DNA from 3 places in the Candidatus Izemoplasma sp. genome. Region 3 is predicted to be linked to each of the others. Evidence: riboswitches for the same ligand, from Rfam matches in the RefSeq annotation. Region 3 holds a riboswitch; each other region holds the start of a gene.
The links. Region 3 has a riboswitch for cyclic di-GMP ahead of mreB (rod shape-determining protein MreB). Riboswitches for the same ligand answer to the same signal wherever they lie in the genome.

Region 1: it holds a riboswitch for cyclic di-GMP, as region 3 does, so the genes downstream of both, AC2LE6_RS03105 (sensor domain-containing diguanylate cyclase) here and mreB (rod shape-determining protein MreB) in region 3, are expected to answer to the same signal.
Region 2: it holds a riboswitch for cyclic di-GMP, as region 3 does, so the genes downstream of both, AC2LE6_RS03355 (fibronectin type III domain-containing protein) here and mreB (rod shape-determining protein MreB) in region 3, are expected to answer to the same signal.

The regions. Positions count from the first base shown of each region.
Region 1 is NZ_CEXEES010000013.1:1,015-11,702, forward strand. Features, by position in the region: gene upp (uracil phosphoribosyltransferase) at 1-147, shown strand, start outside; gene AC2LE6_RS03055 (AtpZ/AtpI family protein) at 147-380, shown strand; gene AC2LE6_RS03060 (ATP synthase subunit I) at 367-741, shown strand; gene AC2LE6_RS03065 (F0F1 ATP synthase subunit A) at 734-1,429, shown strand; gene atpE (ATP synthase F0 subunit C) at 1,473-1,736, shown strand; gene atpF (F0F1 ATP synthase subunit B) at 1,763-2,287, shown strand; gene atpH (ATP synthase F1 subunit delta) at 2,287-2,802, shown strand; gene atpA (F0F1 ATP synthase subunit alpha) at 2,815-4,323, shown strand; gene atpG (ATP synthase F1 subunit gamma) at 4,336-5,217, shown strand; gene atpD (F0F1 ATP synthase subunit beta) at 5,231-6,637, shown strand; gene atpC (ATP synthase F1 subunit epsilon) at 6,649-7,041, shown strand; cyclic di-GMP riboswitch class I at 7,145-7,220, shown strand; gene AC2LE6_RS03105 (sensor domain-containing diguanylate cyclase) at 7,303-8,562, shown strand; gene AC2LE6_RS03110 (biotin--[acetyl-CoA-carboxylase] ligase) at 8,745-9,413, shown strand; gene AC2LE6_RS03115 (biotin transporter BioY) at 9,410-9,949, shown strand; gene acpP (acyl carrier protein) at 10,057-10,284, shown strand; gene accB (acetyl-CoA carboxylase biotin carboxyl carrier protein) at 10,362-10,688, shown strand, end outside.
Region 2 is NZ_CEXEES010000014.1:12,367-23,054, reverse strand. Features, by position in the region: gene recG (ATP-dependent DNA helicase RecG) at 1-1,746, opposite strand, end outside; gene AC2LE6_RS03365 (aldo/keto reductase family protein) at 1,801-2,628, opposite strand; gene AC2LE6_RS03360 (HD domain-containing protein) at 2,625-3,215, opposite strand; cyclic di-GMP riboswitch class I at 3,447-3,530, shown strand; gene AC2LE6_RS03355 (fibronectin type III domain-containing protein) at 3,615-5,774, shown strand; gene AC2LE6_RS03350 (bifunctional diguanylate cyclase/phosphodiesterase) at 5,808-8,159, opposite strand; gene AC2LE6_RS03345 (ABC transporter substrate-binding protein) at 8,146-9,267, opposite strand; gene AC2LE6_RS03340 (hypothetical protein) at 9,346-9,765, opposite strand; gene AC2LE6_RS03335 (GH36-type glycosyl hydrolase domain-containing protein) at 9,755-10,688, opposite strand, start outside.
Region 3 is NZ_CEXEES010000016.1:13,319-24,006, forward strand. Features, by position in the region: gene AC2LE6_RS03685 (hypothetical protein) at 1-208, shown strand, start outside; gene AC2LE6_RS03690 (VOC family protein) at 219-596, shown strand; gene AC2LE6_RS03695 (DUF445 domain-containing protein) at 624-1,220, shown strand; gene AC2LE6_RS03700 (amidase family protein) at 1,237-2,664, opposite strand; gene AC2LE6_RS03705 (hypothetical protein) at 2,769-3,329, shown strand; gene AC2LE6_RS03710 (PHP domain-containing protein) at 3,407-4,240, shown strand; gene AC2LE6_RS03715 (hypothetical protein) at 4,237-4,881, shown strand; gene AC2LE6_RS03720 (hypothetical protein) at 4,878-5,270, shown strand; gene AC2LE6_RS03725 (pyroglutamyl-peptidase I) at 5,347-5,940, shown strand; gene AC2LE6_RS03730 (alpha/beta fold hydrolase) at 5,950-6,870, shown strand; cyclic di-GMP riboswitch class I at 6,943-7,025, shown strand; gene mreB (rod shape-determining protein MreB) at 7,171-8,208, shown strand; gene mreB (rod shape-determining protein MreB) at 8,208-9,221, shown strand; gene mreB (rod shape-determining protein MreB) at 9,235-10,266, shown strand; gene AC2LE6_RS03750 (EAL domain-containing protein) at 10,269-10,688, shown strand, end outside.

The DNA.
Region 1 (10,688 bases), on a different contig from region 3:
GGATGCCCAGAAGGTGTAGCAATGATTCAAAAAGAACATCCAGACATCGATATTTATTTAGCGGCAATGGATGAGAAATTGAATGAAGTTGGATACATTGTTCCAGGATTAGGTGACTGTGGAGATCGTTTGTTCGGTACGAAATAATGAAAAGTAGTCAGAAAAAAGCACTTAAGATTTACAGTGTTGTCAGTAGTTTCATTTTTGAGATACTGGTTACTGTAGGACTTGGATTTGCGATAGGATACTTTTTAGATTTATGGTTACACACTGTATTTCTATTTAAAATTATCTTCATCGTAATTGGTGTTTTTGCTGGTATTCGAAATTTAATCGTTCGAGTGAACAAAGTGGAGGAAACAGACGATGACAAACTATAATGCATTTACAAAAACTTTTCCTTTAACAGTTATCTTTACAGCTGTTGTTACATTAACTCTTGTCATTTTCAAGCAATCAGAACTAGGTATTTCGTTCTTACTTGGAAGTGTTACCAGTTTATGGGCAATGAGCATGCTTTATAAGTCTAGTGCAAAAATAATGAAAGAAGATCAAAAGCAAGCGAAGAAAAAAGCAATAATTAACTATGCACTTCGTTTTGCCGTATACGCGATTGTTTTGGTTTTAGCGTATATGAGACCTGATTTTAATTTCTATGCAGTAGCGGCCGGATTATTCTCGTTTAAATTAATGTTATATCTTAGTATATTCTTGGACAGAAAGGGTGAAATGAATGAGTAATATACTCAATTTTGGACCAACAAGTATGGGATACGATGGATTGAACTGGATCTATTTTACAAATGGTATGAAATCATCACTGATCATTACTGGATTTATTATGATCATGACAGTGATTATTGGATTACGTGTTAAAAAGATGCAGACAACTCAGATTCCCACAGGAATTACGTTAGTTTCAATTATCTTTGTTGAAAGTATAAACAATATGATGCATGACTTCTTTAAGAAGCATTGGCGTAAGTTTACACCTTTAATGATGACAGTGTTCTTATATTTGTTATTCGCAAATATGGCATCACTAGTTGGATTAACAACACCATTATCAAACATAAATGTAGCACTAGGATTTAGTGCACTTGCATTTGGTTCTATCCAAGTAGCGGCAATGTTTATTAAAAACCCTTTTAAACACGCTAAGGGAATGTTAGAACCACACCCGGCGTTCTTACCGATTAATCTAATCGGAGAGATTTCAACGCCATTTGCGATGGGACTTCGTTTATTTGGAAACATGTTAAGTGGATCAATTATCGGAATCATCGTATATGGATTAACAAGTTGGTTAGGAGTAGTATTTGGAGCCTTCTTATTACATCCAATATTTGACATATTCTTTGGAGCGATTCAAGCATATGTATTCTTCATGTTATTCTCAATATTTATGAGTATGGCAGTAGAAGATTAATTAAGGAAAAAACTATAATACAAAAATTAGGAGGAAATAGAACATGGGTAATTTATTATTTTTAGCAGCAGAGTATAACGAATTTTTCGTACAAGGTTTAGCAATGGTTGGTGCAGGTATCGCTGTACTTACAGGAATCGGGCCTGGTATTGGGCAAGGTTACGCAGCAGGTAAAGCAGTTGAAGCATTGGGTAGACAACCTGAAGCAGAAGGTAGCATTAGAACATTAATGATTACTGGACAAGCTATCGCAGAGACTACTGGTTTATACGGTTTAATCGTAGCAATCATCTTAATCTTCGCATAATCCAATAACAAGAAGGAGGCAATTTTATGGACAAAGTTGCAGAGTCAATATCTAGTTTCATAGAAAATGCTATTAGTGTTAATCCAATTGAGATGTTAATTCAAGTATTAGCAACTCTACTATTATTTCTTGTTGTTAGATATTTCTTTTGGGAAAATATCACTGGATATTTAAGCAATAGAAAAGACTTAATGAATTCTGAAATAGAAGAAGCACAGAACAGTAACTTAGAAGCACAACAACTGAAAGAAGTTGCAGAAATTGAACTTCAAGATGTTCGTAACAGCGCAAAAACAATTATTGATGAAGCGAGAGATCGTGGAGAACAAGAACGTACTAAAATTGTAGGTGTTGCAAAAGTTGAAGCGACAAAAGTTATGACAAACGCAAAAAAAGAAATTGATAGTGAGATTGAAAAAGCAAAAAGTAGCATAAACGATGAAATCGTAAGTGTTGCTACATTGATGGCAGAAAAGATAATTAAGAAAGAAATAGACGCAGAAAAACATAAGGACTTAATCAACGAAGTCACTAAAGGGGTAGCCAATTAATGGGATACCTTGCGTTTCAATATAGTGAAGCGTTATTTAGTCTAGCAATCGAAGAAAAACAAATTGATTCTTTATTGAATGATTTTGTAGCATTCAACGATAGTTTAGATGATGAAATCTATAAATTTCTTAATCATCCAAAAATCACTAAAAAAGATAAAAAAGAAGTTGTTGGAAATGCAATTTCTAATTCATTACTAAAAAACTTTATTTACGTATTGATTGATAATTCAAGAATAGATTTATTAGATGATACATTGGTTGAATATAAAAAGCTATATGACAATCAAAACAAAGTTTTAAAAGTTACCGTTTATTCAAGCAAAGTATTGTCGGATAAACAAAAACAGAATTTAATTGATAGTTTAGAAACAAAAAATAGTCGAAAAGTAGAATTAAACAATGTTGTAGATACCACAATTGTTGGTGGGCTTAGAATTGAGTATGAGGGTATGATACTTGATGACACTATTAATAATTATTTACATAGTTTAAAGTCGAACTTATCGAAGTAGCGAGGTGAAAGAGTGAGTAAGATTAATCCTGTAGAAATCAGTTCTTTAATCAAAGAACAGATTAAGAAATACGAAAAAGAAATCAAAACAGAAAACGTCGGTACGGTAATTAGTGTCGGTGATGGGATTGCCTTAGTTCATGGACTTGATAACGCGATGAGTGGAGAGTTACTTATCTTCCCTGGAGATATTTATGGGCAAGTACTTAACTTAGAAACAGATCATGTTGGAGCAATTTTATTAGATGAATCAACTTCTGTTAAAGAGGGAGATATCGTTAAAACAACTGGACGTATATTAGAAGTTCCTGTAGGGGACGAACTAATTGGACGTGTTGTTAATGCATTAGGTCAAGCAATTGATGGAATGGGTAAAATTGAAACAAAACAAACAAGACCAATTGAACGTAAAGCAACAGGTGTTATGAGCCGTAAATCAGTAAACCAACCACTTCAAACTGGGATCAAAGTATTAGATGCTTTGGTACCAATAGGACGTGGGCAAAGAGAGCTTATTATCGGGGATAGACAAACTGGTAAAACAGCAATCACAATTGATACAATCATCAACCAAAAAGGGAAAGATGTTATTTGTATCTATGTAGCAATTGGGCAAAAAGAAAGTACAGTAGCAAACGTGTATGAAACATTAAAACAACACGGAGCTATGGATTATAGTATTATCGTAAGTGCATCAGCAAGTGAACCTTCACCGTTATTATATTTAGCACCTTATGCTGGAGTAACAATGGGAGAGGAATTCATGTTCGCTGGGAGAGATGTATTAATCATTTATGATGATTTAACAAAACATGCGATTGCATATCGTGAGTTAAGTTTATTATTACGTCGTCCACCGGGTCGTGAAGCATACCCTGGTGATGTATTCTATTTACACTCAAGATTACTTGAGAGAGCTGCGAAATTAAATGATGATTTAGGTGGAGGTAGTATTACTGCTTTACCAATCATTGAAACACAAGCTGGAGATATATCTGCATATATCCCAACAAACGTAATCAGTATTACAGATGGACAAATCTTCTTACAAAGTGATTTATTCCATAGTGGTGTACGTCCTGCGATCAACGCTGGATTATCTGTATCACGTGTTGGTGGTTCTGCACAAATCAAGGCAATCAAAAAAGTATCTGGGACATTACGTCTAGACTTAGCAGCATACCGTGAATTAGAAGCATTTACACAGTTTGGTAGTGACTTAGATGACGCTACAAAAGCACGTCTAGAACGTGGAAAAAGAACTGTTGAGATATTAAAACAAGGTTTACATGCAACAATGGATGTTGAGAAACAAGTAATTAGTATTTTCAGTTTAACAAATGGTCATTTAGACAACGTTAAACTACAAGACATATTAAGATTTGAACGTGATCTTCATGACTTCTTTGTTAATGATGATTTAGGAAGTAAACTTCTTAAAGAAATCACAGATACAAAAGGATTACCAAACATAGAACAAATGAATGATTGTATTGCTAGATTCAAAAAAGTATTTGTATAGGGTGGTGTTAAAATGGCTTCGATGAGAGAAATTAAATCACGTATCACAGCGACAAAGAAGACATCACAAATCACAAAAGCTATGCACATGGTTTCTGCTTCAAAACTAAAAAAAGCAGAACGTTCAATCAAAGGATTCCGTCCTTTAATGTTTCAACTTAGAAATATGATTGATAACCTTCTAGACACAGATGATTTAAGTCATCCAATGTTAGTTGAAAGAGAAATCAAGCAAAGGTGCTATATATTAGTTTCAAGTGATCGTGGATTAGCTGGGCCATATAACTCAAGTGTATTTAAAGCGTTTAAAGCATACGTAGAAAAACATCATGGAGATAACGATAACTTCACAGTAGCTACAATTGGGCATAAAGCTCATTCATACGCAAAACGTAACAAATACAATTTACTGAATAAAGAACCAATTAATATTCGCGATGACATTCAATTCATTGATTTTAAAGAAGTAACGGAATCGTTTATCAAAGATTACTTACACGATAAAATTGATAAAATTGTAGTATTTTATAATCACTTTATAAATACAATTTCACAACAAGTGGAACATTTCCAACTTCTTCCAATCGCCAACGGATACAGTTCTGTTACTGAAAAGGAAAAAGAAGAAGGAATGAGACTAATTTATAACTATGAACCTAGTCCACAAGCAATCATAAATCACTTATTACCAATGTATGTTGAAAATACTTTATACGGAATAATCTTAGATGCAAAAGCAAGTGAGCATGCATCAAGAATGACAGCTATGAAGAGTGCAACCGATAACGCAGAAGACTTAATTCAAACATTGCAATTACATTATAATAGAGCAAGACAAGCTGCAATTACAGTTGAATTAACTGACATCATCGGTGGTGCGAACGCAGTTAGCTAGAGGAGGAAAATTAATGAATGGTAAAATAGTTCAGGTTATGGGACCAGTTATCGATGTTAGTTTTGATGGTGAATTACCAGAGATAAACTTTGCATTAGTAGTTGACGTTCCAGCTGATAAAAATAATGGTGTACCTATTAATTTAACTTTAGAAGTTTCTCTACATTTAGGAAATAACGTCGTAAGAACAATCGCGATGGATTCAACTGATGGTGTACAAAGAGGAATGGAAGTTAAAAATACAGGTGCTCCAATAAGTGTACCTGTTGGAGAAGCTACTCTTGGTAGAATCTTTAATGTATTAGGAGACGAAATTGATGGGAAAGAAAAAGTTCCAGCTGGAACAAAATTCAGTCCTATCCATAGACCTGCTCCAAAACTTGATGAATTATCAAGTGAAATAGAAATTCTTGAAACAGGAATCAAAGTAGTAGACTTATTAGCTCCTTATATTAAAGGGGGAAAAATTGGATTATTCGGTGGTGCCGGTGTTGGTAAAACTGTATTAATTCAGGAATTGATTAATAATATCGCACAAGAACATGGTGGAATCTCAGTATTCGCTGGTGTTGGAGAGCGTACACGTGAAGGAAATGACTTATATCACGAAATGACTGAATCTGGAGTAATCAAGAAAACAGCCATGGTATTCGGACAGATGAATGAACCACCAGGTGCTCGTATGAGAGTTGGATTAACTGGTTTAACAATGGCTGAGTATTTCCGTGATCAAGAAAAACAAGATGTTTTATTCTTCATCGATAATATCTTTAGATTCACACAAGCAGGTAGTGAAGTTTCTGCGTTACTTGGTCGTATGCCAAGTGCCGTTGGTTACCAACCTACATTAGCAACTGAAATGGGTAAATTACAAGAGAGAATCACTTCTACTAAAGAAGGTTCAATTACATCAATTCAAGCAGTATACGTACCGGCCGATGATTATACGGATCCGGCACCTGCGACAACATTTACACATTTAGATGCAACTACAAACTTGTCACGTAAAATATCAGAAGAAGGAATCTACCCTGCAGTAGATCCACTTGCTTCAACATCTCGTGCATTAGCGCCTGAAATCGTTGGGCAAGAACATTACGATATCGCTCGTGAAGTTCAAAGAACAATTCAAAGATACAATGAATTACTTGATATCATCGCAATCTTAGGTATGGATGAATTAAGTGAAGATGATAAACAAGTAGTACATAGAGCAAGACGTATTCGTTTATTCTTATCACAAAACTTCCATGTTGCAGAACAGTTTACTGGACAAAAAGGTACATACGTTCCAGTAGAAAAAACAATCAAAGGATTCAAAGAAATCTTAGAAGGAAAATACGACCATTTACCAGAAGAAGCATTTAGACTTGTAGGTAGTATTGATGACGTTCTTAAAAAAGCTGAATCAATGAACTAAGGGGGAACTATATGAATATATCTGTAGTAACACCTCAAGGAGAATTATATAAAGAAGAAATAGATTATGTAGTCGTTACATCTAAAATGAATGGTGAATTCGCTATTATGCAAGGACATATTCCAATAATCAGTACTATAGATACTGGATATGTAAAAATGATAAAAGACGAAAAAGAAGTATTTGTAGTTATCATTAATGGAGTTGTAGAACATCAGAGCAATCAAATTAATGTAATAGCCCAAGAAGCTCACGTCGGAATATCAAAAGATAGTGCAATGGATCATTTAAACAAGGTTCGTGAAGAAAGACTTGCTGAGAACAAACGTAAAAACGTTGATTTCGCAAAAGCAGAACGTGAACTAAAAAAGAATGTAAAAGACGCAAAAGCAGGAAGTATTTAATCAAAAAGACAGCATATGCTGTCTTTTTTATTTATAAAATGATTGATTAATACTTCGGTTATTTGTAAAAATGAGAATGTAGTGTTATAATTAAAAGTACCAATAAAATCAAAGGTAAACTATATGCGAATATGGGGCACAAAGGTACAGAACTCAAGAAGTTTGCTGTACTTACATAATTTATTCGGTATAGGACTGATTACAAAACTATACACTTTATTAGTGTGTAGTTTTTTTATTACTAAGGGAGAGGTGATATTTATGGGGCGTAAATATTACAAGTTTCTTATATTTGTTTTGATTGCAATAGGATTATTACTAGTTATGGATTATTACAATTTTGAACTATTCCACTTCACAATAGAAATATTTACAATGTTTATTGGAGTAATGATGTTCATCATAGCTGTAAATAGTAGAGAGTATTCTGAAAAGGCTTTGTTACTGCCATTAGGTGTAGCATACCTTTATATTGGATTACTTGATTTTATGCATGCATTGTCATTTGAGGGGATGGGAATCATCAAAACGAGCACAAATATAAGTAGCCAGTATTGGATCGCTGCAAGATTTATGGAGAGTTTAGGGCTACTTGTAGTCTTGTTTACTTTCATGAAAAAGATTAAGTTAAAGTATTGTTATTCACATGTATTCGGTTTGTTTTATGTAGCAATAGTATATTATTTAATTAACTCTGAAAGATTACCTGCATTTTATATACCTGGTGTAGGGCAAACTAATTTGAAATTGATATTGGCAACTTTTGTTATTGTTTTCTTGTTGATTTCAATAGTTTTGACACAAGGTATAGAAATGAAGAGTGATAACAAGAAACTGCTTATATTGATTTTACTTCTAAAGATTGCATCCGAAGTAATGTTTACACAGTATACTGGTTTGCACGAGAGTTTCGTCACAATAGGACATATATTGAAATTTGTTTCATTTGCAGGACTTTACATACTATTTATTAGTGAGATTGTAAATAATCCATACTCGAAACTATTTAGTGTCTTTCAAACAAGAGAAGAAGAGTTAACTATTTTAGCTGAAAGAGACTCACTAACTGGCATCTATAATCACTCAACAACATTTATTAAAATTGATAAGATGTTGGCTAATATTGATGGGGATCAAGATATCGCAATTATATTGATCGATATCGATGATTTTAAACTTGTGAATGACACATATGGGCATCAAAAAGGTGATGAAGTGTTAGTTGAATTCTCTCAGATGTTATTGACTTGCGATATTCAAGGAAAAATCGTGGGTCGTTATGGTGGAGATGAGTTTGTTATAGCATGTCCTACATTAACGAGACAAAACATTGATGAAAGATTTGCGATTATTGAATCTAGGTTATTGAAATTGAATAAAAAGATTGGTATTGAATTTACGTTTAGTGCAGGAGTTGCATTCTATAATAAAGGAGATACAACCAAGGATCTTATTTATAAGTCGGATATCAAGATGTATGAGGCAAAAAGAAAAGGTAAGAATTGTCACGTCATTTGGTAAAATAATATAAAATGAGCATAAAATTGCTCATTTTTTATTTACTTAAAAATAAATTTATTTTTTTATAATGGCTTTAACAGTCCACGAAAACCTTTGTATGAATGTTGATTCATTTGACATTCAAAGTATTATATATTATGATTTCTTAATATATATGGAGGTGGTTTTTACTGAATTTTCAAATAAAATATTTTAACGAAATTGATTCGACAAACGATTATTTGAAAAAGAACTATTTGACTCAAAATCACCTAGATGTTGTGATATCAAAATCACAATCAAAAGGGCGAGGTAGAAGTGACCATGTATGGGAAAGTCCAAATGGTAACCTATACTTCAGTTACATTTTGAAGAAGGATATTTTCATCGATAATTTGTTTGTGGAAATCTCTAAGATTTCAGTCGCAATTATCAAAACATTAATGAAATATGGAATTACTGCTTCAATTAAATATCCCAATGATATTTTGGTTGGAACTAAAAAAATTGCAGGTATCTTGATGGAAACACAAGGTGCAATTGATTTAGATTATATTGTAGTCGGGATTGGAATAAATATTAATCAATCGAACTTCAATAGTCTTCATAAATTTGCCACATCAACCTATCTGGAAAATGGTATTGAATTAGATCCAAATAATGTTGCATTAAATATTATGAATGAGTATGTTAAGCCACATACATTCAATGAGTATTTGAAGCACTCAATAATATTGAATAAGAGAATCAAATTTAACAATCAAATTTTTGTTGTTAGAGAGATTTTAGAGGATGGAAGGTTATTCCTTGTCGGGAATGAAAAACTCTATGTAAGTCCAAATGAAATCAGTTTAAAGGAGATTTACGAATGAAGTTAACAACAAGAGAAATGGTATTGGTTGCAATCATCCCAGCTTTGATGGCTGCGACAGCAACTGTGAGTATACCATTAGGTGCATTACCAGCGATCACATTACAAACAATGTTTGTGTTTATAGCTGGATTATTGCTTAGAAAAGATTTAGCGTTTCTAAGTATGGTAGTTTATATCATTTTAGGAGTAATTGGTTTACCTGTATTTGCGGGTGGTACTGGAGGAGCAGGAATTATCCTTGGACCAACGGGTGGATTTATTATTGCATTCCCAATTGCCGCATATTTAACTTCAGTGTTTAAACATGTAATTATTCTAAATAACGAGTATATTAGTTTGTTTGGATTGATGTTCATCATCAACCTTATTATATATATGATTGGTGGCTCATATTTCATGTATTCACTAGATTGGAATTTACTAAGTACTGTTGCGCTTTTCGGGACTTATATACCAGGTGATATATTGAAAATAATTGCTGCAATATATGTATATGTGAACATACGTTCACACGTAACATATGAGCACTCGTAAATATGATGGAACCAAAGGTTCTTTGAACCTCAAAATAAATTGACAAGACATAAAATATACAGTAAAATTACGTATATTTTTAAGTAAAAAATAGGAGGAAACAAATTATGGTATTTGATAAAGTAAAAGAGATTATTGTTGAAGAATTAGGTGTTGAAGCAGAAGAAGTAAAATTAGAATCTACATTAAATGATGATTTAGGTGCTGATTCACTAGACGCTGTTGAGTTAATCATGGCATTAGAAGATGAATTTGAAATTAAGATTTCAGATGAAGCTGCACAAGCATTTGAAAATGTGAAGCAAATCGTTGAATTTATCGAAAGCGTGAAGTAAAGATTTTCGTCTGAAAATCTTTACTTATTTTTTCATTAAAAAAACATTTGAACATCAAAGTATTCGGGAGGAAAACAATGGATTTAAGACAAATAAAAAACCTTATGAAAGAATTTGAAGATTCTAAGATTCATAAGTTAGAGATAAATGATAAAGACTTTTCTATTAAATTAGAAAAAGAAGATGTAAAAACAGTTTCGGTGGCACAACCAGTATTACAAAGTGCTCCAGTTCAAAACGCACCTGTTTTGGAAACTGTATCTGAAGAGGCAATTGCTTCTGATTATACTGAAGTAAAAGCACCACTAGTAGGAACATTCTATCAATCACCATCACCAGACAGTGACGCATTTGTCCATGTTGGCTCAAAAGTATCTAAAGGAGATACATTGTTTATAGTTGAA
Region 2 (10,688 bases), on a different contig from region 3:
AAGTCTACCTTTTGATTCACTATCTTCCTTATATACAAGTAGACAATACGATTTTATGTCAGATCTCCCAATTCTACCACGGAGTTGATGAAGTTGTGATAATCCAAATCTGTCACTATCAAGTACGACCATTAAACTTGCATTAGGTACATCAACACCAACTTCGATCACTGTTGTTGATACAAGTAGATTGATTTCATTATTTTGGTACATATCCATAATCTTTTCTTTGTCTTCCTGTTTGATTTTTGAATGGATTATACCAATTGTATGGTTACTGAATCTTTTTCTTAGATCGCTATACACTCTTTGTGCATTGTTTAAATCTAGTGATTCACTTTCTAGAATCAATGGTGTAACTACATATACTTGATGATTGAGTTTCAATTGTTCATCAATCAGCATATATACTAAGTCCTTTTGCGTGTTTGTAAAAAGCTTGGTCTCAACTTTTTGTCTATTTTTAGGTCTTTCTCTAATAGTTGAAATGTCCATATCTCCAAACAAAGATATTGCAAGTGTTCTTGGTATTGGTGTTGCTGACATATATAGAACATCTGGGTTAAACCCTTTTTCTCTCAATTTTTTTCTTTGGTTCACTCCAAATCTATGTTGTTCGTCTGTGATTACATATCCTAGTTCTTTATATAATACATCATCACTAAATAGAGCGTGTGTTCCTATAATCAATGACTTGTTATTTTTTATGATATCTAACTGAATTTTTCGTTGAGCATTCGTCATTTTACCAGTTAAAAACACTATTTTATATGGAGTATGTTTAAAGAAGTTCGATAATGTTTTAAAATGTTGCTTTGCGAGTATCTCGGTTGGTGCCATCATGGCAACACTGTGTCCACTGCTCAATACGGCAAGTATTGTGATTGCACTAACAACGGTTTTTCCACTACCTGTGTCTCCTTGAAGTAAACGATTCATTATGTACGGAGATTTTATGTCTTTCATAATTTCATTCGTTGCTTTTTTTTGGTCATCCGTTAATTCAAAAGGCAATGATGAAATAAATGCTTTTACTTCATTAATATCATATTTCTTTAATACCGATTTCTTTGATTTGTTCTTTAATCTAAGATATTGAATTTTAAACTGAAACTTGAACAATTCTTCATATTTGATTCTTCGTTCAATCTTAGACAAATCTTTCATAGTTATTGGGTTATGGACAATTTTTAGAAGATTTCCATAATTGATTAATTTATATTTCTTTAATAGATATTCAGGCATGTCATCTTCTATGAAACGACCATACTCCTCATAACTCAGTTTAAATAGTTTATTAAATTGAGAATCACTGATTCCATCTAATCCATAAATAGGTTCTATTTCATTCTTAAAATTACGTTTAAGTTTTAAAGTTGTTGCTGTAAATGAGTTTTTTAGACGATCAATTGTTCCTGTTAAGACAATATCTTCTCCTAAGTCTAGAATGCTTTTTAAATACTCACGATTAAAAATTGAGACTTTGAATTGACGTTCTTCTATAACTACGTTAAATGATAACCTTGTAAAATTTCTTCTTATGAATGCCACATTAGGCACACTTATTACTTTACCTTCAATAGTGATTCGTTCGCTATCTACAGCGTCTTTTAGTGTTATGAGTTGGTATATTTCGTATCTAGTTGGGAATCTATTAATGATATCAAAACAATCGTAAATTTTATTACGATTTAGTTTCTCTTTCATTCTAGGGCCAATTCCCTTTATACTTTCTAAATGACTCATATGTCACCTCACTTCTATATTATAACATATAAAAAAAGGTAATAAATTACCTTTTTAATCCCATCTTCTTGGGTCACCTTTTATTGTGTCTAAGAACGTCATATCTTCTTTGGATATTTCAAAATCAACTTCAGTATTTTGAATGATTCTATTCTCGTTTACACTTTTAGGTAATGGTGCAACATTTTTCTGTAGTAAGTATCTAATACATATTTGTGCACTTGATTTAGAGTATTTGTCTGCCACTGTTTTTATGTCTTCGTTACTTAGTAGATAGCCTATACCAAGTGGACTGTATGCCTCTATAAATATGTTTCTTTCATTACAGTATTCAATTGTTTTGGATTGATCTAAACCAATAAAATATCCAATTTGATTGACATGAGGTACTATAGTTGTGTTAGCTAATAGGTTATCTAAGTGTTTTGGTTCAAAGTTCGAAACACCAATGGCTCTTATAAGTCCTTCGTTATATAGTTCTTCCATAGCTTTGTATGCTAAGACATTTCCCTCATCACAGTTTTGTCCCATATTACTCCAAGGCCAAGGTGCATGTATTAGGAATAAATCTAAATAGTCAAATCCTAGTTCGTCTAACGTTTTCTTAAATGCTTCTTTTGCTCCTTCATAAGTTTTTATATGCGACTCTAACTTACTTGTAACAAATATCTCTTCTCTTGGTATTCCACTATCTCTTACAGCTTCTCCTACACCTTTTTCATTTTGGTAACCTTCTGCGGTATCAATATGTCTGTACCCGTTCTTCAGAGCTGCTATAACACTTTTGTATACTTCATCGCCTTCTTTTACTTGCCATGTACCTAATCCGATTTTTGGAATTTTTACATTGTTGCTTAATGTGTAACTTTCTCTAATAATCATAAGTCTCCTCCAGTTTCTTCATCTAGCTTCATTATAAATTGTTTCATGAATTTTGTACGTTCTAATGCTTCTTGTTTTCCTTTTTCTGTATTCATTAATTCTGACAACTTAAATAGTTTTTGATAGAAGTGTGAAACCGAATCTGTATCATCAATGCTATCTTTATTATATATTAGGCGATTGTTTTTGCCACCATACGCGAATGTTCTTGCAATTCCTATTGCACCAAGAGCATCTAATCTATCTGCATCTTGAACTATTTTACCTTCTAATGATGATGGAACATTACCTTTTGAGAATGAGATATTCTTAATTATATCTAATACCGATTCAATCTGTTCTTCTTTTAATCTAGATTCTTTTAATAGTGTGATAATGTCAGACTCTTTTGCTTTATGCTTTTCTTCAAGTTTATGATCAATCAAATCATGAATCAAAGCTGAAATGTAAACAACATCTTGATCAACTGAATCAGTAATCAATTTTTTCGAGTTCTCAAGAACTCTCAAAGCGTGTAGATAATCATGTCCGCTTGACTCAAATTCAAGTTTAGATTTTACATATAATTCTATTTTCTTAATATCCATATATTCACCTCATAAAAGATTATTAAACGTTAAATTTATTATAACACAGATGAGGACTCATTCCTTAAAAAAGAGGGTGTATCGTAAAAGCAAACTATTGACCAGTTTATCATCGTAGTCACTAAAGTGCTATAGTTGTGTTTATAATGTGTATGTCCATATTGTAGTTGTGTATATGATGTGAAACTTTTCAGTTTCTCTTGATATTCAAAGTATCTTCTCCTACAATGAAGTTATAAAAGGCAAATACATGGAAACGTGTAGACGCAAAATCACAGAGCTACGGGTTAAACCTACGCTGGCTGGATTGCACAAAGATAACTTTGTACAATCTACCCAGATTGTATATTTTTTTATACAATTTGGACCCTTTTCAAAACATAATTAGGAGGTAATTATATGAAAAGATTATTAATTGGACTAACGTTATTCGCAGGAATGTTTATTTTATCTGGTTGTGATGAATTACTTGGGGGAAATCAAGTAGAGGCAAATCTCTGGTTTGATGAAGGAATGCAAGAAATTCATATATCGTATAAGATACCAGAACCAAAAGAAGATGAAGAAACTGGTGAGGTTGCTTTAGAATCAATACATTTAAAAATGTATAATGAATTATTAGGGGAATGGGAAGAAGTTCATCAATTTAACGACTATCAAGTCGATGATGAAATCATATCATACAATTATAGTATTTATGGAGATGTAAGATTTAAGATCGTTGTAGTGGATGAATTTGGAGATTCAAGGTTTGAATCAGATGATTTCTCTATCTATGTTAACGAACCACAATACATCTATCACTTTGACACTTGGTTTGATTCAGGTAGTGGTGTTGTACAATTCAATTTCGGTGTAAATGAATTTAGTATTTCGTATATCGTTATTGAAAAATCAGGTGATGGTGGATTAACTTGGGAACAAATCATTGAAGCTGAACTGGTTTTAGATGATGAAGGATTCTCTAAGAATCAACTATTATATTATGAGTTTGACGAAGGTAATTATGTATTCAAAATGGTAGCATTTGACGAAAACAATGAGTTTCTTCAAGAAATGAACTCATGGGGTGAAATCAACGTATCATTTGATAACAAACAATTTGATGGAATACCTGAGTTATGGCATATAAGCGGTAACTTTGATACTTACTCTAAAATGGTTAATCTATGGTGGGATGCATCGGGAGATTTTGAAGGATTCCTATTAGAGAAATCTGTAGATCAAGAAAACTGGGAACTTGTAGCTGAAGTACCACGTATCGCTCAATCATTCTCATTTGAAGAACTAACAGACGGATTATATTTCTATAGAGTAAGTGCAATAAATGAAGATAATGTTGTTGCATCAATCGATTCAACCGAAGCAGTTAGAGTTAAACAAGATGCTCTACTAGGTGGATTTAACGGATGGGTTGAATGGGATTCAAATAGTATTAATCTAGATTGGCAATTTATGAATGATACTGTTGAAGTTGTAGTTCTAGAACGTAGAACTCTTGATACAGAATATGAAGTCATTGGTGAATTTGGGTCTTTAAAAACTATGCATGAAGATGAAAATTTAGCACCTGGAACTTATGTATACAAAGTAATTGTATTAGATGAGAACGGTGAGGAACTAGATAGTTTAGAGTCTATGGAATTTACTATTCAAATACCGGAACATGTTTATCACTTAAATGCTTGGCATAATCAATCAACTGGAGAAGTAGAATTCAACTTTGGATTCAACCAACAATTTGTAAAATTCTTTATGATTGAAAAATCAAGTGATGGTGGATTAACTTGGGAAGTTATATTAGAAGAAGAAACTGAAATCATTGACAATAATAACTGGTACAAAGATTATGTAAGAGTGTATGAGCTTGTTGAAGGTGTATATACTTATAGAATCACTGGTTACGATGAGTTAGAAAACGAAATGGGATCTGCAGTTTGTTGGAACGAAGTTGTTGTATCTTACGATAATCTAAATTTAGACGAACCAACAGATGTATATTACTTAGATGGAAACCAAAACATCCATGATAATTCAATTTATCTATGGTGGGGAAGTCAAGGTAGTTATACTACACATGTAATCTCATATTCATTAGATCAAGAAAACTGGACTGAATATATTGAAGTACCTCGTGTCACTTCATCATTACAAATAAAAGACTTACCTGATGGAAACTATTTCTTCAAAGTAAGCGCAGTAAATGACCTTGGTGAAGTTGTAGATGAGCAAGTTACTGAATACTACATAAGATTAAAAGAAAACGCTAAGATCGGTAATTTCGAAGGTTACTACAATTGGGATGAAAAAGTTCATGTTTACTGGGACATTATTAAAGATGAAGTAGCAATGATCAGAGTAGAAAGACGCTTAGAAACAGAAGACTTCTATCATTTAACATTAGAATATGGATCATTAAAAACTGCATTATTAGATGAAATCACAGAAACTGGAAATTATGTATATCAATTAACATTATTAGACCAAGATGGGAATGTATTAGACCAAATGGAATCTAATGTAATTGAAGTTGTTGTTTACGAAGAACCAACTGAATAATAAAAAAAAGCATTTGCCTTAGGCAAGTGCTTTTTATTTGAACTTCTCATCTAATTCTTTGACTAGGTTGAAATAATCAAGTGGTCTATAGAAGTAATATCCTTGAACATATGTACATTCAAGTTCTTTAAATATCTGAAGCATCTCGTAATCTTCTACTCCTTCTACAACTGTTTCAAACCCTAGTTCTTTAGACAATCTAACAATAGCTTCAACAAGGATTCTATTATTAATATTGGCTTTAAGATTTTCTAGTATTGTCCTACTGATCTTCAAAGTATCCAGTTCTAGTTCAACTAAATAATTCAATGAACTATACCCATCTCCAAAATCATCTTCACTAAATCTAACTCCAATTGAAGATAACTCGTGCATTATAGATTTAATTTTACTAAAATCATCTATGAACACTGTCTCCGTTAATTCTAGTTCAAGGCAATTAGGATCAAAATTATATTTTTTTAAGGTCTCTTTGATCATACTCACAAAGTCATCTCTCAGAATTGTCAATCCACTAATATTCACACTAATAACAAATTTCTGATCATAACGTCTATTCAATCTATTTACCTGTTTCAGAGATTCTCTAAGAGTGTATTTATCTAAAACGTGTATTTTTTGAAGTTGTTCCAACGTATCAATGTACTCACCTGGACTTAGCTTACCTAAAGTTGGATGTTGCCATCTACTAAGTGCTTCAAACCCTCTGATTGATTCATCATCAATGTTAAGTACTGGCTGAAATTCGACGATAAACTCATTGTTTGTAAAAGCTTTTTCTATGGAAATTTCAATTTCAAGTTTCCTGTTAAACTGTTCAAGTAATTCATTTTCAAAAACTGCATAACTTATTTCTTTGTTCTGCTTTGCCTGTAGCAATGCGATATTTGCGTTTGAAAGTAATTCTTCAAAGTCTGCACCGTCTTCTGGATACCTAGAGACTCCAATAGATGGTGACAACACTACTTCCTTCAAGTCAAAATCAAAAGACTCATCAAATAGTTTTAGTATATTTTTTGAACTAGATACGGGTTCATGTTGCGATCCACAAACGATTACAAACTCATCACTTTCAATACGACCTAATGTTCCCATTGGTTGAAGAGAGTGTTCTAATCTTTCAGCTACTTTCTTTAGAACTTCATCTCCAAATTCATAACCGTAAGACTCGTTAATAATATGGAATCTTGTTAAGTCAATATAGAATACATACAGTTGCATTTCAGGAGATGAATCAATTATATCATTTGTAATTTTTCTTAAGTAATTTCTTGAATGAAGTCCTGTTAATTTATCCTTGTATGCAATTTCTTCTAATTGATTTCTAGATTGTTGTAACGTGTTTGACATTACATTAAATTCTTCTACAATTCCCTGAATCTCTTTATATGGCATACCTTCAATTTGCAGTCCATACTTTCCTGAGGTAATTTCTTCTAGATTACTCTTAATTCTTTTTAGATTGTTACCTATTATATTATAGAAATGCAGTGCAGAAATAATGTAAAGAATGGTGATAATCGTAATTAAATACCAGTAATTCCTCGATAATTGGTTTAGGAACTGATATGATGATTCCTTAGATTCGTAAATAGAAATATACCAATTCTGGCTGTCAAGTTCTCGAATACTTAATACTGATTCTATATTATTTACATCAACTATCACTGAATCACTACTTGGTGATACAGGTGTTAGAGAGTCGAACTTTTCATATCTCATTTTGTATAAATCTTTATCTGAACCACTATCAAATATAATGATTCCATACTCGTTGAGAATCATCATCTCTTTATCTTTGTTTATATCACTTAATAGAGAATGTATACTTTCAAAGAAATCAAGATCGAAAACAGCGATTATGTACCTCGTCTCTGTTCTATACAAAAGAGAAACAGTTAAACCGTCATCAACAATTGATATCTGAGGTTCTAACCATTCATATTGATGAGGTTCTGTAAGTGCAATGAGCTCATTGTCTGTTGAATGATCAATTCCGATCGCATTTTCATCATAAGGATATACATATTCGGTTGTCATATCATTTGATAAGACTTCAACTCTATAAAAAACCTCAACTTCTTCACTTAACTCATCCATATAATGTTCAAAATCTTCGTCCGTAGGACTTTCGAGGATATCAAAAAACCCTTCGATACCGAGTACTAAATTGACATTACCTTGAAAGTTTTCATCTATGTACTCTTTAGTATTCAGGGTAATGATTGAATTTTGCTTATACATTCTATCAATAATTTGATCTTCCAAATATGTCTTAAAAAACAGAAAGTATATTAATACGGATACTAAAATCACACCTATGAAAATTATTGAAAAAACTAATTTTAAAGATGTATTCTTCATTGTTTTTTCAATTATTTTCATCGTCTATCACCACATATTCACCATTATGGATAACAAATGAATATACCTTTCTGTCAATATCTCCAAATTGATCGAAGGTTATAGTATCCATGATACCATCAAATTCTTTGATATCTAAAATCTCTTGTTTAAGTGAACTAGCAGAATAATCATCTGCGGTTTCTAATGCTTCTGCTAGTATATATACCGCTTCATAAGAAAGCATTGATGAGAACGAAGGTTCAACACCAAATCTTTCAGTAAATGTCTCAGTAAAACCTAAATACTTTTCTGAAGTGTTGTAAATATCAAAGAAGTTTATAATATGTGTCCCTTCAATATTGTTTCCACTTAAACCAATCAAATCACTTGTAGTACTCCATAATGATACATACAAGTTTACTTCTCTTTCCAATTTTTGTACTATACTCGATGTATCGTATGATGATCCAATAATCAGAACATTGTTTATCATACTATTATTTATTATTTCACTCATTCTTTCATACTCAGAAAAACTATTTCCTGTGAATGAATGAATATGTTCTTCTAAAACTGGTACCCCGTATATATTTGATTGAGTAGAGAACGCTTCATAAAGTGGTATAGAAAACGCACTATTTCTATCTTCGTATAAAATGATCGTTTCACCTAAATGTGTCTCATACATTGTATTCGCAAGTTTTATACCTTGTTGATCAACTGAGGGAATGACTCTTAAAAAGTTATCATCTAAGTCATTGTAAGCCGTGCTTGTAATCGTTGGACTAATCAAAAGAATATCATTTAGATTTGCGTTTTGAATTGTAGCTTCAGCTACTGAACTAAGCCCATGACCAATGATTGCAACACAACCTTGTGCTTTTAATTCATTATCTATCTCAACAGCTGTATCAGAATCTCCAGTATCATCCATTACAATTAGTTCTAGTTGCTTTCCATTGATTCCACCATTATCATTGATTTCTTTAACAGCTAACTGTGCACCATACATACCATCAATACCCAGTTCTCCAGCGCTCGCTGAAAGATTATTTGAATATCCTATTTTAATCGTTTTATCTGTATTACATGCAGACAAAAACATAATGTTTACTAGTACTAATAAAACAAGTAATAACTTCTTCACATAATCACCTCTCAACTCTTTATCCCTATTATACAGTATTGTATAATAAATAACAAAAAAGACAGATTTCTCTGTCTTTTATTTCCATAATCTGCTCATTATTGCGTGAAATCTATTTTGAATTTCCTCATCAATATAAATTCTAGGAGAGTTATAATCAGCTGTATCCTCATTTTCAACAATTAGGACTTTTCCGTCCATGCTTAACGTATGAGTGTGATACACTCCTTTTTTTATGTTGTAAACTTTATGTTGTTCCATATCAATCCCTTGAGTATCAACTACTACATCATCCACCACATCACAAAGGTAAAGAATACATTTACCTTCTAGTAAAATGAATGTTTCATCGGTCTTTAAGTGCGCTTGAACACTATCTATTAATAGAGGGTTTAAGTTCTCTATGTAGTTTAACATTGCTACTCTCCAAGAATCATATGTGACAAGTTTCTTATAACCTTCGTGTTTAAAGTCTAATATTTCTATTTTACTTTCCATTTAGAACCACCTTAATTATGTCGTTTTCTATTGAGTCACAAATCTTAACTCCATGTATAGTTCTATCCACTGAAACTTCTGTATTACCAATAATCACTTTTTCGATATAGTATTCTCCAAAATCTAATTCCTTTGGGTTTTGGATTTGAACTTCTATAAGTTTACTTTGAATCATTGTTTTAATAGTTGCTAATCCGTTGTTGAACTGATGTTTAAGTAGTTTTGGTTCTATCACCAAATCTCCAAAATCACCTTTTATTCCGAAGACTTCATTAACTTCAGTTAATATATACCAACTAGCAGAACCAGTAAGGTAAGGATACATTCCTCTTCCTTTTGGATCTATGTATTCAGGAATCCCTGGGTACATTTTTGATTTTTCTATGTCAATGCAATGATTATAAATCGTATTCAGAACTTTGTGTCCTTCTTTTACGAAACCTCTTTTATATAGTGCGTTTGCGTACATTACAGCCATATGACTAAACATAGCTCCATTTTCTTTATGACCATATGCAAATCCAAATAATCTTCCCATATTTGTTTTCACTTGATTGAAATTGGTGTTTAGTTTATATCCTCCAACATTCTCATCAAATAGATAATGATCTACAGATTTCACTATTTCAGAAACTTGTTCGTTACTAGCAACATTACTCATTATAGCGAATACTTGTCCTGTGATTGTCATATTCCCTTTTTCAATGTTGTCTAGTCTGTTTGAATTGTCATCATAATAACTATTAAACCACGAGTATTCTTTAGAAGATAGCCATTCATTCTTACTTATATGGGCTTTTAATGCATTCCCTTTTTCTTCAAGTATTTTGGCAATTTCAAGTGAATCAAAATTCTTCTTAGTTCCTTTAATCGTTGTATTTATAGAGTCAAAATATTTCTGTAATATTTTGTGTTTATTTTTA
Region 3 (10,688 bases):
ATTTAAAAGTTTAAGAACAGAAACAAATGAAGGTAAAAGTGTTATCTTCTTATATGTTATTGCATCAGGGTATATTTTTGGAATCACACATAAGATAATCTATAGTTTTGACTTTGTTATATTCCTATACGCAATCAATCTACTAATGGTTGTTACTGATCTTGGAATCTACTATTATAAACAAATAAAACAAAGAAAAGATATATAGGGGGATACTTATGGAATATACATCATTAGTTACATTTATATACTATGAGAACTTAAAATATGGTATCTCTTTTCTTGAAGATATACTAGGTCTTAAGTTGGTTATGGATCAGGGCTTTGCAAGAGTATACAAAGTAAGTGAAAAAGGATATTTAGGTATTGTAACAAAAGAAAGTAGAATGAATATTAAGGAAGATACATTGATAAGTTTATCTACAAGAAATGTTACAAAAGCATACGCAAAAATCAGCAAAATGGAAGTAGAGAATCTTTCTGAAATTACACAATTTCCACAGATACCACTTCAATCTTTCTTCTTTGAGGATAAAGAAGGACATCATTTTGAGATACAAGAATTTTTAAAAGATGAGGACTTACTAGTTTTCTAACAAATACAATAATTAAGAGGTGTTAACATGGTTTTATTGAAATTATTATTAATGGTAATGATAGGTGGGATGATTGGTTACATAACAAACAAAGTGGCAATCAAAATGTTGTTTCGTCCAATCAATCCTGTAAAGATATTGTTTTTTACATTTCAAGGAGTTTTTCCAAAAAGAAAAAATCAAATGGCTATTAGCTTAGCAGAAACAATAGAACAAGAACTATTAAGTACAGATACTATTATGGAAAAACTACTTAGTGAAGATAGCATATTTGTAATGAAAGAGAAGCTTATAATTACAATTACAGAAAAAATCACAGAGGCAGTTCCACCAATGGCAAAAATGTTTCTGGGTGACAACATCGATAAAATGATTGAAAACTTCATTGAAAAAGATGGAGATAAAATGTTTGATGATTTGATCGAGAAACTAAAAGAACAAGGTAAAGAACAACTAGATATTAAGTCATTGGTTAAAGATAGAATCGATCAACTAGATTTTGTACAATTTGAGAAAATCATATTTGGGTTAATGAATAAAGAGCTTAGACATATTGAAGTTATTGGTTTAGTACTTGGTTCAATCATTGGTTTGGTTCAATACTTTATTACAATTTGGATATAAAAAAAAGAGGGAATTACTAGTCCTCTTTTTTTAATGGATTGATTCTACCTTTTGTTATATTCTCAAATAATTGTGCAACTTTTAGTAGTCTGGGTTCTCCAAATTCAGAACCTAATAAATATGAACCCACAGGTATATTATCTTCTGCAATTCCAATAGGTACAGTCATTGCGGGATATCCACAATGTGGTCCAAGTGAAGTATAGTTGGCAAAGTAGATGGCATCAAGATTATTATCTTTAAATGTTTTATGAAGCATAGATCTTAATTCTGATCTTTCTTCTAAACTTTCAATATATTTTAGCTCATTACAATGTCCACTTGTTTTATATTGTGCTTCTTCAATAACCGATTGTCCATATTTTAAGCATGCTTTCTCATTTGCACGATTGAATAGGATAAGTTCATTTAATGTTTTAATCTTTGTCGCTGTTTTTAAAGAAGCTAAATAAGTATTAAAAACTTGTTTGAACTCATATAGCATTACATGAAATATTTTTGTAGAAGGTTTTAATTCTAAATCTTCAATAATTGTGACACCGTTCTTCTTTAATAACTCAAGAGTATGGTTGAACACGTCTTTCCTTTTACTTGATAATATATCGTAATAACTTCTATCTATACCAATTCTCAATGATTTTGGTTTTACATCATTTAGAAATTCTGTGTAATCAATGAATGTATCTTCTTTTTTATTTGTGATAAGATCTAGTGAATCGTTACCTCGCATCGCACTTAATAAAACGGCAGCATCATAAACAGATTTTGCGATTGGTCCAGCAGTATCTAAAGTAGAAGATATTGGTACAATACCAGTTCTACTACATAATCCCATAGTTGGTTTAATACCAACAACACCATTTTGCATACTCGGACTAATTATACTTCCACCAGTTTCAGTTCCAATTGCGATTGGAGCAAGGTTCAAAGAAACACTAACAGCACTACCTGAACTACTTCCAGAAGGGTCTATTGATGTATTAAACGGACAAAGAACTTCCCCACCAAGAGAACTATAACCATTTCTCATATTTTGAGTCATGAAGTTTGCAAGTTCGGTTAGATTAGCCTTACCTAGGATTATTGCGCCTTCTTCTTTTAAACGCTTTACTATAAAGGCATCATCAGGAGCATAGTTATGTTCAAATCCTTTTGTTCCCGCAGTAGTATGCATTTTTCCCAAAGTATTAATGTTATCTTTAAGTAAAACAGGGATTCCATGTAAAATTCCTTTTTCTTTTCCAATAGAACGTTCGTGGTCTTTTACCTCAGCATCAAATAATGCATCAGGGTTAACTTCAAGGACACTGTTATACTTTATGTCGCCTTGATCTATTTCGGCAATCCTTTTTAAGTATTGTAATACAAGTTGCCTTGACGTTAATTCATTGAACTTGAAAGCAAATTTAATATCTTTTATAGAGCATTCTAATAAGTTAAACATTCAATCACCTCTTTTTTTATTATACCAAATAACTCTTTAAAGTAGCAAATTAGTTTCCCTATCAAAGCTATTTTGATAAAATAACAGTATATAGGAGTGATATTATGAAAAAAATTAGCTTAATACTACTAAGTTTACTGTTTGTTTTTACATTAGCATCTTGTGTAAAAGATGATCCTTACAAAGATAATGGATCCAGAGATGAACCTGAAGATGACATAATAATCGAAGTTCCTGGAAGTATTCTAACTCTTATTGAGGAAGATATATTAGAGTCACTTTCATTTTCAACAATATCTGAAGATATCACAGGTACAACAATTGTGAATATATATGTTGGAAAAGACGATCTAAATGAAGAAAAGTTTTATGCGATTAGAATGGAATTTATGGGTCGTTGGGATACTGTAGATTTTATGGTTTTGATTGATAAAGAGCAAAATCAAATCGTCTCATTGATCATTGTTGAGGAATCAGAAAACTGGGGATCATTCATAACAATGGATAGTTTCTTAGATCAGTTCCCTTCAAAGAGTGTGGAGTTCTACCTAACCAATGATGTACTTCTAGGTATTGATGGAAACAGTAGCGCTACTACGACAATTGGTGGTATAAATGCTTCGTTAGAAGAAGCAATCAACTATTACAAAAACAACTTGGAGTAGAGAAAATCTACTCTTTTGTTTTTTTCTTTAAAAGTATCAATATATAAGATATAATATTACTGGTTTGGAGTGATAATATGAAAGCAGATTTACACACACATACAACGTTCTCTGATGGTATTAAGACCAACATAGAATTATTAAAGATGGCAGCACAAAATGGATTAGATGTCATAAGTATTACTGATCACGATACATGTAGAAATGTAGACGAGAATCTTAAACTTGCAAAAAGTTTGGGTATTACATATATACCTGGAATTGAACTATCAACATTAGAACAAAATAGATCGGTACATGTTTTGGGATACTTCACAGATAAATCTTATGAGAATAAAGAAATGAAAGAGTACTATACTTTCATTAAAAAAAGTCGAGAAGACCGTACAAGAAAATTTATTTCCAAATTAAAATTATATTTCAATATAGAAATAACATATGATGATGTATTATCTTTCTCCGATGGTATTATCGCAAGACCACATATCGCAAAAGCGATAAATAAAAACTATCCTGAGTATTCATTCAATTATATATTTGAAGAATTTATAGGGGATCATTCAAAAGCATTCGTTCCTTCTAGTAAACTCAAAGTAGAAGCAGGTATTGAATTGCTAAGAAGAAACAACTGTATTGTTGTATTAGCACATCCAGTATTACTTAAAGAAAAAATAAGAGAGCAAGTTCTTTCATATAACTATGATGGAATTGAAGCTAGGTATTATAGAAACGATGAATTTGATGAATCATTCTTCAAAGATTTTGCTAGTAAAAGAGGAATGGTTATTACTGGTGGTAGTGATTACCACGGAATCAAAAACGATTCAAAACATGGAACTGTAGGCGAGTATTATATTGGTGAAGATGTTGAAGAGTTTTTAACAATGTATAAGGAAAAGGTAACGCTATGAAAAAAGACTATTTGATAACATTTGGAATGGTATTACTAACAATCGGATTGGTGTTCATTGTTACTAGAGATTTCTTCTTATCATTCGCAAGCGATTATAAGTATCTAGGTGGATTTGTTAAGTTTTTCTTCTTAGCTAGTCTAGGAGATATAATTGGAAAAAGAATAAAAACAAGAGCATGGAGTATACCTACAGGAATGCTATATAAAGCAATTGTTTGGGGTATTATTGGTATGCTTGTAGTAATGATGTTTGGATTGTTTGATCAAGGAGTATGGTTCTTACAAGACAACAACTTATTACCAAACACAGATATCATCTTTGTACATGCAATTCTAGTATCAACGATCATGAACGTAACGTTTGGACCGATGATGATGGCATTTCACAGAGTAACAGATACATTCATTGAACAAAGAGGAAACAACAATAAGATATCAATTTTAGATTCAGTGAATATGGTAAACTGGCCAGCATTTATTTCGTTTGTAGTATTTAAAACTATCCCTTTGTTTTGGATACCAGCACATACAATAACATTTATTATTAGCCCTGAATACCGTGTAATCTTTGCGGCATTACTGGGAATTGTACTTGGCTTACTACTGGGTATGTTTCAAGACAAAAAGGAAACCAATTGAAAAAGAAAATAGCATTAGAAAACTTAAAAAGTAAAGGGACAGTTAAGAGAAGTAGAAAACAGCCTTTTCATTACACTCTAACAACTGAAAATGAAACGTATAACGTATTCATTTTTAAAATAAGTGACACACATCAATTGACAATAAATAGCCCTAAGGTTATTGAATTAGCTAAGGGTAAACTATATGGAATCAAGTATAAAAAAACAAATTCAATGTTATATAGGTGGGATGATAAATCTACAAAAGTAATTATCATTTTACTGGAAACACCATACAGAATATTAAAGTATATTAACGAGAATGAAATAGTAGATATAAGTAAAAATAATATCGTACATAATATTTCATTAATTCATTCGATAAGTGATATTCAGTCAATAAATTAAGAGACCAATAATGGTCTTTTTATTTTTACATTTTTAAACAAGATAAAAAATGTTATAATGTACTAGAGGTGGTATTATGAATATCTTAGTTACTGGCTTTGAGCCATTTCAAAACAATCAGGAAAACCCAACACAAGAAATTGTAAGACTATTACCAAAAGGAATCAAAGGTCATAAAATTATTCCTATAGAACTACCAGTTTTATACAATGAGTCATTTTCTAGATTGAAAACAGAAATAGAAATTCATAAACCAGATGTTGTCATATGTTTAGGACTAGCTGCTGGGAGAAAAGGAATTACTCCTGAAAGAGTAGCTATAAATGTAAATGATTCAACACATCCTGATAACTCAGGGACAGTATATATTGACGAAATTATTATCGAAGAAGGTAACAATGCATACTTCTCAACATTACCAATAAGAGAAATGATTACAATCATGAATGAAAAGAAAATTGATTGTAGTATTTCTAATAGCGCAGGACTTTACGTGTGTAACGATATAATGTATCGATTACTACATTACATAGATGAAAATAAGTTAAACATAATGGCTGGGTTTATCCACGTTCCTCTTATGAGTGAACAAGAGCATAAAAACTTATACCACATGCCATTACCACAAATTCTTGAAGGAATCATCGATTCTATCAAGACTTGTTTATAGGAGGGAATTATGGAAGAAAGAAGATTTGAAGTAGAAGCAAAATTTGGAGTTATAATTAGTGTTTTAGGGTATGTCCCAGAAGAAGTCAAAGGTGTCATTCATATCTTTCACGGAATGGGTGAACATAAAGAACGTTATATGAATTTTATGAAATGGATATCAAAAAAAGGATATGCAGTGTTTGCTCATGATCATAGAAAACATGGAGAGAGTATAGACAAAGAGTTTTACTCTGTAGGTGAATTTACAGACGCAGATCGATTTGAATACTTGATAGATGATGCTCATTACATCGTTAGACAATTGAAAGATGAGTTTAAAGGAGTGCCTTATACATTACTAGGACATTCTATGGGTAGTATTATAGCAAGAAGATATTTAACAAAATACGCAACATACATTGATGCTGCTATAATCATGGGGACATTACCAATCATCAAGAGCGGTAAAGTATTCTTACCAAAACTGATTGCTAAAACAATCAAACTTTTCAAAGGTAATAAAATCTCGCCATTCTTAAGTGAAATGTTAAACAAACCACTTTTAAAAGGTATGGAGAATCCAGAAACAGATTTCGATTGGTTATCTACAGATGAGAAACAAGTAGAAAAATATATTAATGATCCACTATCAGGATATGCATATACACCAACATTCTATATCGAGTTTTTGGACATGTGTGTCAAAGTTAACAAGTCAGAAATCATAAGTGAAGGAAAAGATATTCCAATTTTATTTGTCAGTGGAAAAGCTGACCCAGTTGGTGAAAATGGTGAAGGTGTAAGAGATGTGTATGAACTATATAATGCACATGGTTATTTCCAGTTAACTTTAAAGTTAATGCCAGATTTCAGACATGAAATACTAAACGAGAAAAAGAAAACGACCACTTATAAATTGATTGATGAATGGTTAACTGCTTCTTTGTAAAATTGTAAAGTTTATTTAAAAAACACTTGTCATGTAAAAATTCTTGTGATAAGTTTAGAGTGTATAAAATGAATATTCAAAAGGCAAATACGTGGAAACGCGTAGACGCAAAGTCACGGGGCTAATGGAAAACCAATGCCAGCCGGACCGCAATATGATGATCAAACTTTTTTGGAATCACGGGATAAAAAAAGGGTTTTTTCAGTTATACCAATATTGTGATTTAAGCGTCCTTTTGATTAAGGGCGCTTTTTGTTTATTTTATACCCATTATCATTATAAATTTAGAAGGAGGCTTATATGAGCGAGAACAAAAAAGGAAAGATTAACGTAGGCGTTGATCTTGGCACATCTAATCTCCTAATTTATGTTGAAGGACGAGGTACTGTCTTTAATGAACCAAGTGTTATTGCCGTTGATAAACAAAGCAACAAAGTAGTATCAGTTGGTACAGAAGCAGCAGAATTAGTGGGTAAAGTGCATGACAAAATTGAGGTTGTAAAACCCTTAAACGGAGGAGTAATATCAGATATTGATATGATTAGAGAAATCTTGTTGTTTACGTTTGATCAATTATTTGTACAAACATCACAACAAATCAATAAATTACTGATATGTATCCCATCAGAAATCACAGAAACAGAAAAAGCAGCTATTCTACAGTTAGGTTTAGAACTTGGAATTGACGACGTTAAAATTGACGAAGAAATTAAAGCTGCAGCCATTGGGACAGGTATAGATATCTATACACCTAGTGGACACTTAGTAGTAGACATCGGTGGAGGAACAACAGATTTTGGTGTTCTAAGTTTAGGAGATGTTGTATTAAGTAAATCAATCAAAGTAGCAGGAGATTATTTTGATAATCGAATCACAGACTTCGTAAAAGAAGTGCATAAACTTGAAATCGGACCGCAAACTGCGGAGAAGATTAAAATTGAGTTAGCATCACTAACTGGAGAACTACCAGCAGATGAAGAGGGAAAAACTCTTCAATACCGTGCAATGGGTAGAGACTTAGTTACTGGGTTACCAGGTCAAGTAATAGTAGAAGCAAAAGAAATAAGAGACATCTTATTAGATTGTTTTGAATCAATCAAAGCTACATTAATTGCAACACTAGAAGCTACACCACCTGAACTTGCTGGAGATTTAGTTGAAAACGGAATCTTAGTAACTGGTGGAGGAGCACAAATCAAAGGAATCAAAGATTACTTAGAAGAAGTAACTAAAGTTGAAGTTAATATCTCAAGCAACCCAATGACCGCAGTCGTAAACGGGACTAAGAAATTACTTAAGATGAACAAAGCACATTACTTTGGAGAATTGAGAAGCTAATGGCTGATCGTATGGGCTTAGGAATCGATTTAGGTACTGCGAACCTACTTGTGTATCTTGAGAAAAAAGGAATCATCTTTAATGAACCTAGTGTAATTGCCTTTGATAGAGAATCTGGAAAAATTGTAGCTGCCGGTGAGGATGCTCACAAAATGCTTGGAAAAGTACATGACAAAATAAGTGTTATTAAACCATTGAAAAATGGTGTAATTAGCGATATGAAAGCAGCAAAAGCGTTGGTTGGATATGTTTTAGATAAAGTATCGAACTTAACAGAGCGTGAGTTATCTAATAGTTCATGTGTTATTTGTTGCCCAAGTGAAGTAACGAATATTGAAAGAGATATCATGATCGAACTAGCCAGAACTATGGGTATAGGAGATACATTTATCGAAGAAGAAATCAAAGCAGGAGCACTTGGTGCTAATGTAGATATCTTCAAAAGTAAAGGTGTAATGGTTGTAGATATCGGTGGAGGAACAACAGATGTTGGTGTTCTATCTTACGGAGATATCGTTTTAAGTAGAACAATCAGAAAAGCCGGAAACTTCGTAGATATAGAAGTTGCCAAACATGTTAAAAAAGTAGATAAAGTAGAAATCGGGGAACTTACTGCTGAAAGAGTAAAGTTTGAGTTATCTGATTTACGTGAAGACGCACCACAACTAATCAATCGTTATGCAGGTAGAGACATCGTGCGCGGTGTACCTAAATGGGTAAATATTTCGACTGATGATGTAAAAGGTGTACTTACTCCAATATATGAAGAAGTCGTTAAATTAATTGCCGCAGTACTAAAAGATACACCACCTGAATTAAGTGCAGATATTTTCCAACATGGTATATTACTTACTGGTGGAGGATCATTAATTAAAGGTGTAGATGAATTCATCAAAAGCCGTATTAACGTACCTGTACATGTAGTAAGTAATCCTTTGACATGTGTTGCTGAAGGATCAAAATTCTTACTTAAAAATAGAGGGGATTATTTAATTAATCCGCTGAAGTTGTAGAGAGGTGAAAATGATGGCTGAGAAAAAACAAAAAAGTAAAAAAATGATAAAAATTGGTATAGATTTAGGTACGGCAAACCTATTAGTATTTGTAGAAGGCGAAGGAATTATTTTTAACGAACCATCTGTAATCGCGATGGAATATGGAACAAATGATGTAATCGCAATTGGATATAACGCAGCAAAAATGATTGGTCGAGGACATAGAGGAATCAAGATTGTTAGTCCTTTAAACCAAGGTGTAATTTCAGATATGGATGCTGCTAAAAAATTAATAGAGATGTCTATCAGAAAAGCAGAAACAATGGACATCAATTTAAAAGCTTCGACAGTGTTGATTTGCTGTCCAAGTGAGGTAACACAAATTGAACGTGAAGCAATGGTAGACTTAGCGAAAAACTTAGGTGTACCAGATGTATTTATTGAAGAAGAAGTAAAAGCTGGTGGAATTGGCGCTGGGTTAGATATTTACTCATCTCAAGGTTCATTGGTAATTGATATAGGTGGAGGTTCTACTGATATCGGTGTCTTATCTTTAGGAGACATCGTTGTAAGTGAATCAATTAGAGTAGCTGGGAATTATTTTGATCAAGAGATCATAAATCATTTACAGTATAATCACGGATTACTTATTGGTAAGAAAACTGCTCAAAGAATCAAAGAGCAGATTGGGACTTTAAGAGAAGACGTCTCTGAAGAAACAACAACTCATGCTAATGGTAGAGACTTGGTATCAGGATTACCAAGACAAATACAAGTAACTCAAACAGAGATTAGAGACATTCTAGTTGAACCATTTAAAAGTATTGCAAACACAATACTTAAAGTATTACAAAATACACCTGCAGAACTAAGTGCAGATATTATTGAAACAGGTATTTTAGTAAATGGTGGTTGTGCATTAATCGATGGAGTAGACGAGTTCTTACAAAAAGAAATTGGTCTTGATACACACATCGCAAAAAACCCTTTAACGGCAATAGTTGAAGGTACAAAAGTATTACTACAAAACCGTGGTAATTACTACATAAAACCAGTTGATTAAACTTGAAATACTACGTAGAATCAATGATGATCACAGGCATACTTGTCGCAACAGTCATCATTGATATCTTCATAGATGAACTGCTATTATCACTCATATACATTGTACTTGTTTTATACACATTCTATGTGTATGTAAACAGACACGATCACAAAATAATCATTAGAAAACTTCACTCAAATAAACGATTTAAAGAGAAGAAACTACAAGATTATTTTGTCATGTTTATTGAGTTCTCAAACCTGAACAATTACTCACAATTCTATGACTCACACATAGGGGACAACATTTTCAAAGATGTTGTTGAGACCTTAAAAAAACATATCCCTAAAAAGAACTTATACATTTACAGAAACGATCAATTAGTAATCATTCAAGAGTTCCAAAGTAAGCATGTCATTAACACAAGTTTAAGACAAGAA